Regions from separate parts of the Pseudoxanthomonas sp. GW835-FHT14C01 genome, predicted to be linked through region 2. Evidence: predicted binding sites of a transcription regulator. Region 2 holds the regulator's gene; each other region holds the start of a gene.
The links. Region 2 encodes HrcA, which represses chaperone genes, less so after heat shock. Its sites were predicted from a motif close to TTNGCACTCNNNNNNNNNGAGTGCNAA; they were not measured.
Positions count from the first base shown of each region.

Region 1: rpoH (RNA polymerase sigma factor RpoH) is a predicted target of HrcA. The motif match lies at 1,409-1,435, and genes of this name have one in related genera.
Region 3: AC1Q5B_RS18875 (co-chaperone GroES) is a predicted target of HrcA. The motif match lies at 1,512-1,538, and genes of this name have one in related genera.

Region 1 is NZ_JBXAGB010000001.1:602,472-605,744, forward strand. It holds gene AC1Q5B_RS02625 (hypothetical protein) at 1-386, opposite strand, end outside; gene rpoH (RNA polymerase sigma factor RpoH) at 519-1,397, opposite strand; gene AC1Q5B_RS02635 (metal-dependent hydrolase) at 1,579-2,421, opposite strand; gene AC1Q5B_RS02640 (dipeptidase) at 2,475-3,273, opposite strand, start outside.
Region 2 is NZ_JBXAGB010000002.1:1,140,632-1,143,904, reverse strand. It holds gene dnaK (molecular chaperone DnaK) at 1-74, opposite strand, end outside; gene grpE (nucleotide exchange factor GrpE) at 184-705, opposite strand; gene hrcA (heat-inducible transcriptional repressor HrcA) at 748-1,797, opposite strand; gene recN (DNA repair protein RecN) at 1,887-3,273, shown strand, end outside.
Region 3 is NZ_JBXAGB010000004.1:217,113-220,385, forward strand. It holds gene groL (chaperonin GroEL) at 1-1,039, opposite strand, end outside; gene AC1Q5B_RS18875 (co-chaperone GroES) at 1,171-1,464, opposite strand; gene cutA (divalent-cation tolerance protein CutA) at 1,672-1,995, shown strand; gene AC1Q5B_RS18885 (protein-disulfide reductase DsbD family protein) at 2,009-3,273, shown strand, end outside.

The DNA.
Region 1 (3,273 bases), on a different contig from region 2:
ACCAGGACGCCGGGACCCAGCGCCTCCTGCGTGGCGCTGACAGTGAGGAAGCGCGCCGTGACACGCCCCTTGCCGCGGCTGCCTTCCACATCGAACACCAGCACGTCGGGGCCGGGCTCGTCCATGCTCGCCGCATCATCGAGCGCCACCTTACGGATCGCGCCGAGGTGCGCAGCCACCACCGGATCCACCTGCAGCGCGGCACGCGCTTGCGCGTCGTACTCCTCCCGGTCGATGCTGAAACGGACACCGCCCTGGCCTTCGCTCGATTGGGTGTTGCCGCCGTCGGCGGCGTAGGCCGCCGGGATACCCGATGACGCGGCCAGAGCGCACACCATCGCCAGCCCCCACACGAACAGTCCCCCTCGCTTGCTGCCCCACCCCATGCCTTGCTCCTTTTTGTCGTCGTGCCGCCTGTGGCGGGTCGCGGCGTAGTGGACCACATCCACAGATCGCCATGCCACAAAAGAAAAGAGGCCCGACGGGGCCTCTTCGATATCTCATCACATGCCGGACGCTCAGGCGGCGAACAGCGCCTTCATCTTCTTCAGCGCGTTGGCTTCGACCTGGCGCACGCGTTCGGCGGAGATGCCGTACTCGTCGGCCAGCTCCTGCAGCGTCACCTTGCTTTCGCCATCCAGCCAGCGACGCTTGATGATGTCGCGCGAGCGGACATCGAGGTTCGCCAGGCCTTCGCGCAGCAGTTCCATCTGGTTGTCTTCGCTGTCGGCACGCTCATACGCCTGCGACGGATCCTCGTCGCGCGCGACCAGATAGCTGGCCGGGGAAGGCGGCGCATGGTCTTCGTCCTCGTCCGACGGCGCATCGAAGCCGATGTCGCGACCGGACAGGCGCGATTCCATCTCCATCACTTCGCGCTCGGACACGTTGAGGTCCTTGGCGATGGCGCTGACCTCTTCGGCGTTCATCCAGCCCAGTCGGGTCTTGGACTTGCGCAGGTTGAAGAACAGCTTGCGCTGCGCCTTGGTCGTGGCGACCTTCACGATGCGCCAGTTCTTCAGGATGAACTCGTGCATCTCGGCGCGGATCCAGTGCACGGCGAAGCTCACCAGACGCACGCCCATGTCGGGATCGAAGCGCTTCACCGCCTTCATCAGGCCGATGTTGCCTTCCTGGATCAGGTCACCGAGCGGCAGCCCATAGCCGTTGTAGCCACGGGCGACGTGTACGACGAACCGCAGGTGCGAATGCACCAGTTCGCGCGCCGCGTCGAGGTCTTCGTCCTCGCGGTAACGGTTGGCGAGCGCACGCTCGTCTTCGACCGTCAGCACCGGAATCTGGTGCACGGCGCTGATGTAGGCGTCGAGCGAACCCAGGGCGCTGGGGATCGGCAGGTTGCTGGTGACCAGGGCGGTAGTGGGAGTGTTCTGGCTCATGGGCAGGGATGTTAGCAGTCGGGGGGTTCGACTGCTAACCGTGTCGAAAGTTCCGGATTGTTCCAGCCGCGCAACGACACACAGCCTCGGCTCAAAAGGTAACCATGTATTTACAATCAATAACTTATGCGGCACTCGACTATCATACCGATGTGCGAAGGGAGCCGGCAAAGGCGTTCGTTCAGGTTCGGGGTGCCGTCGGAACGATGGAGGGTGGCTCGGCCGCAGCCTGCCGCGCCAAGACGATGGCGGCCACACCGTCGGCACCGGGCAGGCAAGAAGGATGGAAACCGGGACGCAGGTAATCCTGCAGATGACGCAGCGTCCGCCGGCCCATCCCATGGCCCGCGCCGACGTGGTACGTCAGTTGCCGCCACGTAGCCATCCGCCATAGCCGGCGATCCTGCGCGAGCAGCGATCCAGCCAAACCGGTCAACAGGAGATAGAAGAGGAGGGTGGTCATCACCGCGCCCAGTAGCCGCACGGGATAGCTAGGCGAAACCGCCTGCAACAGATCGAACGCCACCGCCCGGTGCTCGAGCTCCTCGGCGAAATGCCATTCCATCAGGTCGCGCACGCGCGGATCGGCATCGACGAGGATGGATTGCGTCAGGAACTCGTAGCCAAGGAATGCGTTTATGTGCTCGACGCAGCTCACCAACGACACGCGCAACCACACTGGCGCGACGCGATCCATGACGCGGAAGATGCCACGATCCACCGCGCGCTCAAGAACGCGATACGCATAGCCCTGTGCATCCAGGTTGTCCCAATAGCGCTTGTGCGCAACACCATGTTGCGCTTCCTGCCGGATGAAAGCCTGGCAGCGTTGCCGCAGCTCGTCGTCTTGCAGTGCCGGAAGGCAGGCGTTGAGCGTTCGGATGTAGAACGCTTCATTCGCTGGCACGAGGATGGTGTACGCATTGAGCAGCGACGACACGACTTCGTTGCCCGGCAGCCAATGCTTCGGGATGTCGCGGGTCAGCACGGCGGCGAACCGCCGGGTCGTAATCGATTCCCCCATGACGTTTCCTTTCCTGGATCGCCCTTCCGTAGCTTGCCGGCGTGCCGCACGCTCTAAGGAGCCGCATCCCGGGCTTCGGCCGATGCGATCCCCTGCGCTGCCCTGATCACCCTCAGCAGATTGCCGCTCCAGATCTTGCGCACGTCCTGCTCCGTGTAGCCGGCGGCCATGAGGGCCTCGGTAATCCGCGGCAGTGCGCTGACGTCTTCCAGACCCGCCACGCCGCCACCGCCATCCCAGTCCGCGCCAATGCCAACGTGGTCCACACCCGCGACTTTCAGGATGTGAAGCAGATGCGCCATGTAATCCTCGAAGGTCGCTCGTTTGACCGGATAACGCTCCTCGATGGCGTGCCGCTCGGCCAAGTAAGCAGGTACCCGATCAACGGCCAGCCGGTTCTCAGGGCCATATTTTTCCGTTAGCGCGTCCATCGCGGCTTCCCGCTCGGGGATCTTCGGGATGTTGATCAGATAGCCGCCGAACGCATTCACGTGGATGACGCCCCCCTTCGATGCCAGCTGGCGAAGCCGTGCATCGTCGATATTGCGGGGATGGTCGTACAGCGCATCCGCACTCGTATGCGAGAGCACGATCGGCGCCCGCGACAGCACAAGCAGCTGATCGAATACGTCATTGCTGGCATGCGAAGCATCCAGCACGATACCTAGGCGGTTGGCTTCCTGCACCAATACCTTGCCTGCAGGACTCAGGCCGCCCCATTCCCTACCAGCCGGGTCCGTCGACGAATCACCGAAATCATTGTTGCGTACATGCGTGATGCCCAGCATCCGCAGACCCAGTCGATGATAGGCCGAGAGCAGGCTCGGATCGCTGGCGAGCGGCGCTGCGTTC
Region 2 (3,273 bases):
CGGGCCTTGCCGCCGTCCATGATCGCCACGCACGAGTTCGTCGTGCCCAGGTCGATGCCGATGATCTTGCCCATGATGGATCTCGCTCCCTAGCAAATGCTGATGTTGGACCCGGCGGTCAGCCGGGCGATGGTCCCGATATAGGGGTGCGATGGCGCCGTTCAAGCGCCTTCGCCGAGGCGTTCAGTCGTGCTTCGCGACCACGACCAGGGCGGGCCGCAACAGGCGTCCGTTGAGCACGTAGCCCTTCTGGAATACCTGCACCACGCTGCCGGGTTCGGCGCCGGGCGCGTCGGCCTGGCTGATGGCCTGGTGGTGCTCGGGGTTGAACGCTTCGCCGGCCGGATCGAGGAGGCTCAGCCCGTTGTCGCCGGCCACCTTGAGCAACTGCTTGAACGTCAGCTCCAGGCCGTCCTTGAGGGGGCTGGGCTCCGTGCCCGCGGCGGCCAGGCCGGCATCCAGGCTGTCGAACACCGGCAGCAGGTCGCCCAGCAGGCGCTCGTTGGCGAACCTGCGGGCCTGCTCGATGTCGCGGGCGACGCGCTTGCGCTGGTTCTCCAGGTCCGCGCGCTCCAGCAGCGTGGTCGCGCGCAGCTGGTCCAGCTCGTTGCGCAGCGTTTCCAGTTCGGCCAGCAGGGCGGCATCGGTGTCGGAAGCCTCGGGCGACGGGCCCGGGGGAAGGTCGTGTTCGTGCTGTTCGTTCATTTCGGTTCCCTGGCGGCAGGTCCAGCCGCCCAACCCGGGAACCTATGGGGCCGTGGATTCGGGATTCAAGGCCGCGCCCAGCACATCGGCCGCCGCCTGCACCACCGGAATGACGCGGTCATAGGCCATCCGCGTGGGGCCGATCACGCCCAGCACCCCCAGCACCTGCCCGCCCGCCATGTAAGGCGCGGTCACCACCGACACGCCATCGTGCGGCGCCAGCCCGGTGTCTTCGCCGATGAAGATGCGCACGCCGGGCGCGCGGATCGTCCGCTCCAGCAGTTGCAGGATCTCGCGTTTGCGGGCGAAGGCTTCGAACAGATCGCGCAACCGTTCGAGGTCCGACAGCTCCTGCACGCCCATCAGCCGGGTCTGTCCGGCCAGCACCACATCGTCGCCCGGCGGCGTCAGCGCCTGTTCGGCCAGCTCGATGGATTCGGCCAGCAGCCCTTCCATCTCCGTCTGCGCCCGGCGCAGGTCGCGCAGCAGGTTGGTCCGGATCTCGGACAGCGGACGGCCGGCGAACTGGGTGTTCAGGTAGTTGGCGATGCGCTCCAGTTCGGAGCGCTCGTAGGGGCGCCGCGTCTCGATGACCCGGTTCTGCACGTCGTTGTCGGCGAACACCAGGATGGCCATCACCCGCTGGCCGTCCAGCGGCACGAAGTCGATGTAGCGGAAGGCGAACTGCTCGCGCCGGGGCACGCTGACCACGCCGACGAAATGGGTCATCGCCGACAGCAGCTCGGAGGCGTTCCCCAGCAAAGCCTGGGTGCCGGCGCCGGCCGACAGCTCGGCGCGCAGCCTGGCGACTTCGCCGTCGCCCAGCGACTTCACCTGCACCAGGCTGTCGACGAACACCCGGTAGCCCTGCGCGGTCGGGATGCGGCCGGCGGAGGTATGCGGCGAGCTCAACAGCCCGACCTCTTCCAGTTCGGACAGGATGTTGCGGATGGTCGCCGGACTGACTTCCAGCCCGGCGTGCCGGGCCAGGGTCTGAGACCCCACCGGTTCGCCGTCACGGATGTACCGCGAGATCAGCGTGCGCAGCAGTTGGCGGGCGCGCGGATCCAGCGGGGGGGATGGCGAGTTCATGCCTGCTAGATAACGTCGTGTCCGGACCTTTGCAAGCCGGCCCTGCCGGTGTCTCAGTCGGTGAGCCGGCTCCGCTTACAATCCGCCGCATGCTCAGACATCTCGCCCTGAAGGATTTCGCGGTCGTCCGCGCTGCCGAACTGGAATTCGGCGACGGCATGACCGTCATTTCCGGTGAAACCGGTGCCGGCAAGTCGCTGCTGGTGGACGCGCTCGGCTTCCTGTCCGGCCTGCGCGCGGACAGTGGCGTCGTCCGTCACGGCGCCGAGCGCGCCGAACTGTCCGCCGAATTCGCCGCCGCCCCCGGATCGCCGGCGCAGGCCTGGCTGGCGGACAACGAACTGGACGACGACGGCCAATGCCAGCTGCGCCGGGTGATCCGCGCCGACGGTGGCTCGCGCGCCTGGATCAATGGACGCAGTGTCACGCTGTCGCAGCTGACCGACCTGGCCGGCCGTCTGGTCGAAATCCACGGTCAGCACGAGCACCAGGCCCTGCTCGCCCGCAACAGCCAACTGGACCTGCTCGACGCGTTCGCCCGCAACGACCGCGAGCGCAGCGCGGTACGCGAGGCCGCCCGCCGCTGGACGGCACTGCTGCGCGAACGCGACCAGCTGTCAGGCCAGGGCGATGTCTCCGACAGGATCAATTACCTGGAACACCAATTGGCGGAACTGCAGCGCGAAGATCTGGCGCCGGCCGCGCTCGAAGCGCTGGTGGCCAGCCACCGCCGGCAGGCCCATGCCGCCAGCCTGATCCAGGCCTGCGATGCCGCGCTGGGCGAACTGGCCGGCGACGACACCCCTTCGCTGACGCGGCAGCTGCAGCAGGTCCGCGTCGACCTCACTCGCCAGGCCGAGCACGAGCCGCGCCTGCGCGACGTGGACGCGCTGCTGGACGGCGCTTCGATCCAGATCGAGGAAGCGCTCTCCCTGCTGGGCCAGGTCCGCGACGATCTCGATGGCGAGCCGCTGCAGTTCGATGCGCTGGAACGAAAGCTCGCCCGCGTGCACGACCTCGCGCGCAAGCACCGGGTGCCGCTGGAGGGCCTGCAGGAGCAGCATGACCGCCTCGCGGCCGAACTGGACGCGTTGCGCGGCGCCGGCGAACGGCTGCTCCTGCTCAATGGCGAGATCAACCGCGCCAGGGAACAGTGGCGCAATGCCGCTGCCGCGCTGACGCGCACGCGCCAGCGCGCCGCGAAGACGCTGGGCGACACCACTACGGCGCTGATCGCCGAGTTGGGCATGGGCGGCGGCCGGTTCGACATCGCACTGGAGGCGCAGGACGGCGAACGTCCCGATCCTGCAGGTGCCGAACGCGTCGAATTCCTGGTCTCCGCCAACGCCGGCCAACCTCCGCGCGCCCTGCGCAAGGTCGCCTCGGGCGGCGAACTGGCTCGCATCTCGCTGGCCATCGAAGTCGCCGCGCTCGGCCTGGATGCCGTGCCGACCATGATCTTCGACGAGGTGGACA
Region 3 (3,273 bases), on a different contig from region 2:
TGATGCGCGACTGGATGCGCTCGGCATCGCCGGCGCCGTCGATGATGGTGGTGTTCTCCTTCGAGACCACGACCTTCTTCGCACGACCCAGGTCGTTGATCGTCGCCTTCTCCAGCTGCAGGCCGACTTCTTCGGAGATCACCGTGCCGTTGGTCAGCGTGGCGATGTCTTCCAGGATGGCCTTGCGGCGGTCACCGAAGCCCGGCGCCTTGACGGCGGCGACCTTGACGATGCCACGGATGGTGTTGACCACGAGGGTGGCCAGCGCTTCGCCTTCGACTTCCTCGGCCACGATCAGCAGCGGCTTGCCGGCCTTGGCGACGCCTTCCAGCACCGGCAGCAGTTCGCGGACGTTGGACACCTTCTTGTCGTGGATCAGGATGAAGGGGTCGTCGAATTCGACCTGCTGCGACTGCTGGTTGTTGATGAAGTACGGCGACAGGTAGCCGCGGTCGAACTGCATGCCCTCGACGACGTCGAGTTCGTTCTCCAGGCCCGAGCCTTCCTCGACCGTGATCACGCCTTCCTTGCCGACCTTCTTCATCGCCTCGGCGATGATGTCGCCGATGTTGCTGTCGGAGTTGGCCGAGATGGTGCCGACCTGGGCGATCGCCTTGTCGTCGGCGGTCGGCTTGGAGAGCTTCTTCAGCTCTTCGACGGCGGCCTTCACGGCCTGGTCGATGCCGCGCTTCAGGTCCATCGGGTTCATGCCGGCGGCGACGGCCTTGGAGCCTTCGCGGATGAACGCCTGCGCCAGCACGGTGGCGGTGGTGGTGCCGTCACCGGCGTTGTCGGAGGTCTTGGAAGCGACTTCCTTGACCATCTGCGCGCCCATGTTCTCGAACTTGTCGGCCAGTTCGATTTCCTTGGCGACGGACACGCCGTCCTTGGTGATCGTCGGGGCGCCGAAGCTCTTCTCGAGCACGACGTTGCGGCCCTTCGGGCCGAGGGTGGCCTTGACGGCATTGGCGAGGACATTCACGCCGCGCACCATGCGCGTACGGGCGTCTTCACCGAAACGGATATCTTTTGCAGCCATTGGAAAAACTCCGTGATTCGTATGGGGTGATGAGTGATTCGATGAGCGTCGGGCGGCGGGAACTCGGACTGGGCGGAACCGTCAACGCGTCGCGCTGCGGCGAAGCACCCATCACGAGTCCCGCCTCGGCATCAGCCGAGGATCGCGAGGACGTCGTCTTCCTTGATGATCTTGTACTCGACGCCGTCCTGCTTGTAGGCCGAACCCGAGTACTGGCCGTAGATCACCTTGTCGCCGACCTTGACCTTGGGGGCGCGGACGTTGCCGGTGGCTTCGACGAACTTGCCCTCGCCGACGGCGACGACTTCACCCTTGGTGGGCTTTTCCTTGGCGGCGTCGGGAATGATGATGCCGCCGAGGGAGGTTTCTTCGGCTTCGATCGGCTTGACCACCAGACGGTCGTACAGCGGCTTGATGTTGCTCATTTCAATCCTCTTAAGTGATTGATTGGACTGGGAAAGGGGCGGCGATGTTAGCACTCGCCTCGAGGGACTGCCAACGTCGCGGACGCAAAAACCCGGCAACGCCGGATGCCGACCGATGTTGGGCGGGGCCGCCGCGCTTTCAAGGGCCTGGCGGCAGATTTTTTTGCGACCGGGCCGGGCCGGGCGGTCTGCGATAATCGCCGGCCCATGTCCGTCTACCTGATCCTGTCCACCTGCCCGGACGCCGACACCGCCCAGCGGCTGGCGCGGACGCTGGTGGAAGAACGGCTGGCCGCCTGCGTGAACCTGCTGCCCGGAGCGATCTCGACCTACCGCTGGCAGGGCAAGGTCGAGCAGGCCACCGAGGTCCAGCTGCTGGCCAAGACCACCGCCGACCGGCGTGATGCGCTGATGGTGCGGCTGGCCGAGCTCCACCCTTATGAACTGCCGGAGATCCTGGCGGTCGAAACCGCGGCCGGCCTGCCCGCCTACCTGGCCTGGGTGGCCACCGAAACCCGGCAGGACGCCTGACCCGAGTGCCCTGATGACGCTGACCCGTGCCCTGCCCGTCCTGCTGCTGTTCCTGATCGGCCTGTCCGCGCCCCGCGGGGCGGCGGCGATCACCCAGGACGACCTGTTGCCGGTGGACGAGGCGTTCGTGCTGACCGCCACCGCGCCGGCCCGCGACCGCATCGAGATCCGCTGGAAGATCACCGAGGGCTACTACCTCTACCGGCACCGCACGGGGGTGGAAGCCGATGCCGGTTTCGCCGCGCAGCCGCTGCAGTTGCCGAAGGGCAAGGCGTACCGCGACGAGTTCTTCGGCGACGTCGAAACCTACCGTAGCGAACTGGTCGCCAGTCTGCCCGGCCAGCCGGCGGCGCCGACGGACAGCGTCACACTGAAGATCAAGTACCAGGGCTGCGCCGACGCCGGCATCTGCTACCCGCCACAGACGCGTACGCTGAAGGTGGCGCTGCCGCCCGCTGCGGACGAGGCCTTCGTGCCGCTGGGGCCGGGAACGACGCTCACCGGCAATCTGCTGGGCCAGAAACCGCAGGCCGGCATGGATGCGCTGCCGCTGCCGGCGGACCAGGCGTTCGCCTTCGAGGCGATCGCGTTCAACGGCAACGAATTGCTGCTGCGCTTCACCCCGGCCCGCGGCTACTACGTCTACCGCGACCGCACCTCGATGGCGCTGGAAGGCGCGCAGGGCATCGCGCTGCAGGCGCCGCGCTGGCCCAAGGGCAAGGCGCACCGCGACGAACACTTCGGCGAGGTCACCGTCTACTTCGACCAGGCCGAAGTACCGGTGCCGTTGCGACGCCAGCATGGCAATGCCGCGAAGGCGACGCTGCGCGTGACGTTCCAGGGATGCCAGACCGATGGCATCTGCTATCCGCCGATGATGCGGCGCGTGGCGCTGTCGATCCCGGCAGGTACGGTGACCCCGGCCACTACACCAGACGTGCCCGCTCCCGCCGCCGTCGCGCCCGCGCCGGCAACGGCAAACACGGCCGATACGGCTGTCGCCAAGCCGGAGGCGGAAGCGGCAGCAACAACCACGCCTGTCGCCGCAGACGTGGAGCGCACACGCCCTCCCGAAGACGTGCTGGCACGCAACCAGCGCGACGCGACGTCATTGATTGCAGCGCTGGCACTGGCGCTGCTCGGCGGCCTGATCCTCAACCTGATGCCCTGCGTGCTGCCGATCCTCTCGCTGAAAGCGCTGTCGCTGGCCGAGAGTGGACGCGACGGTCGCGATGCCCGTCGGCGCGCGCTCTGGTACACGGCCGGCGTGCTGGTCAG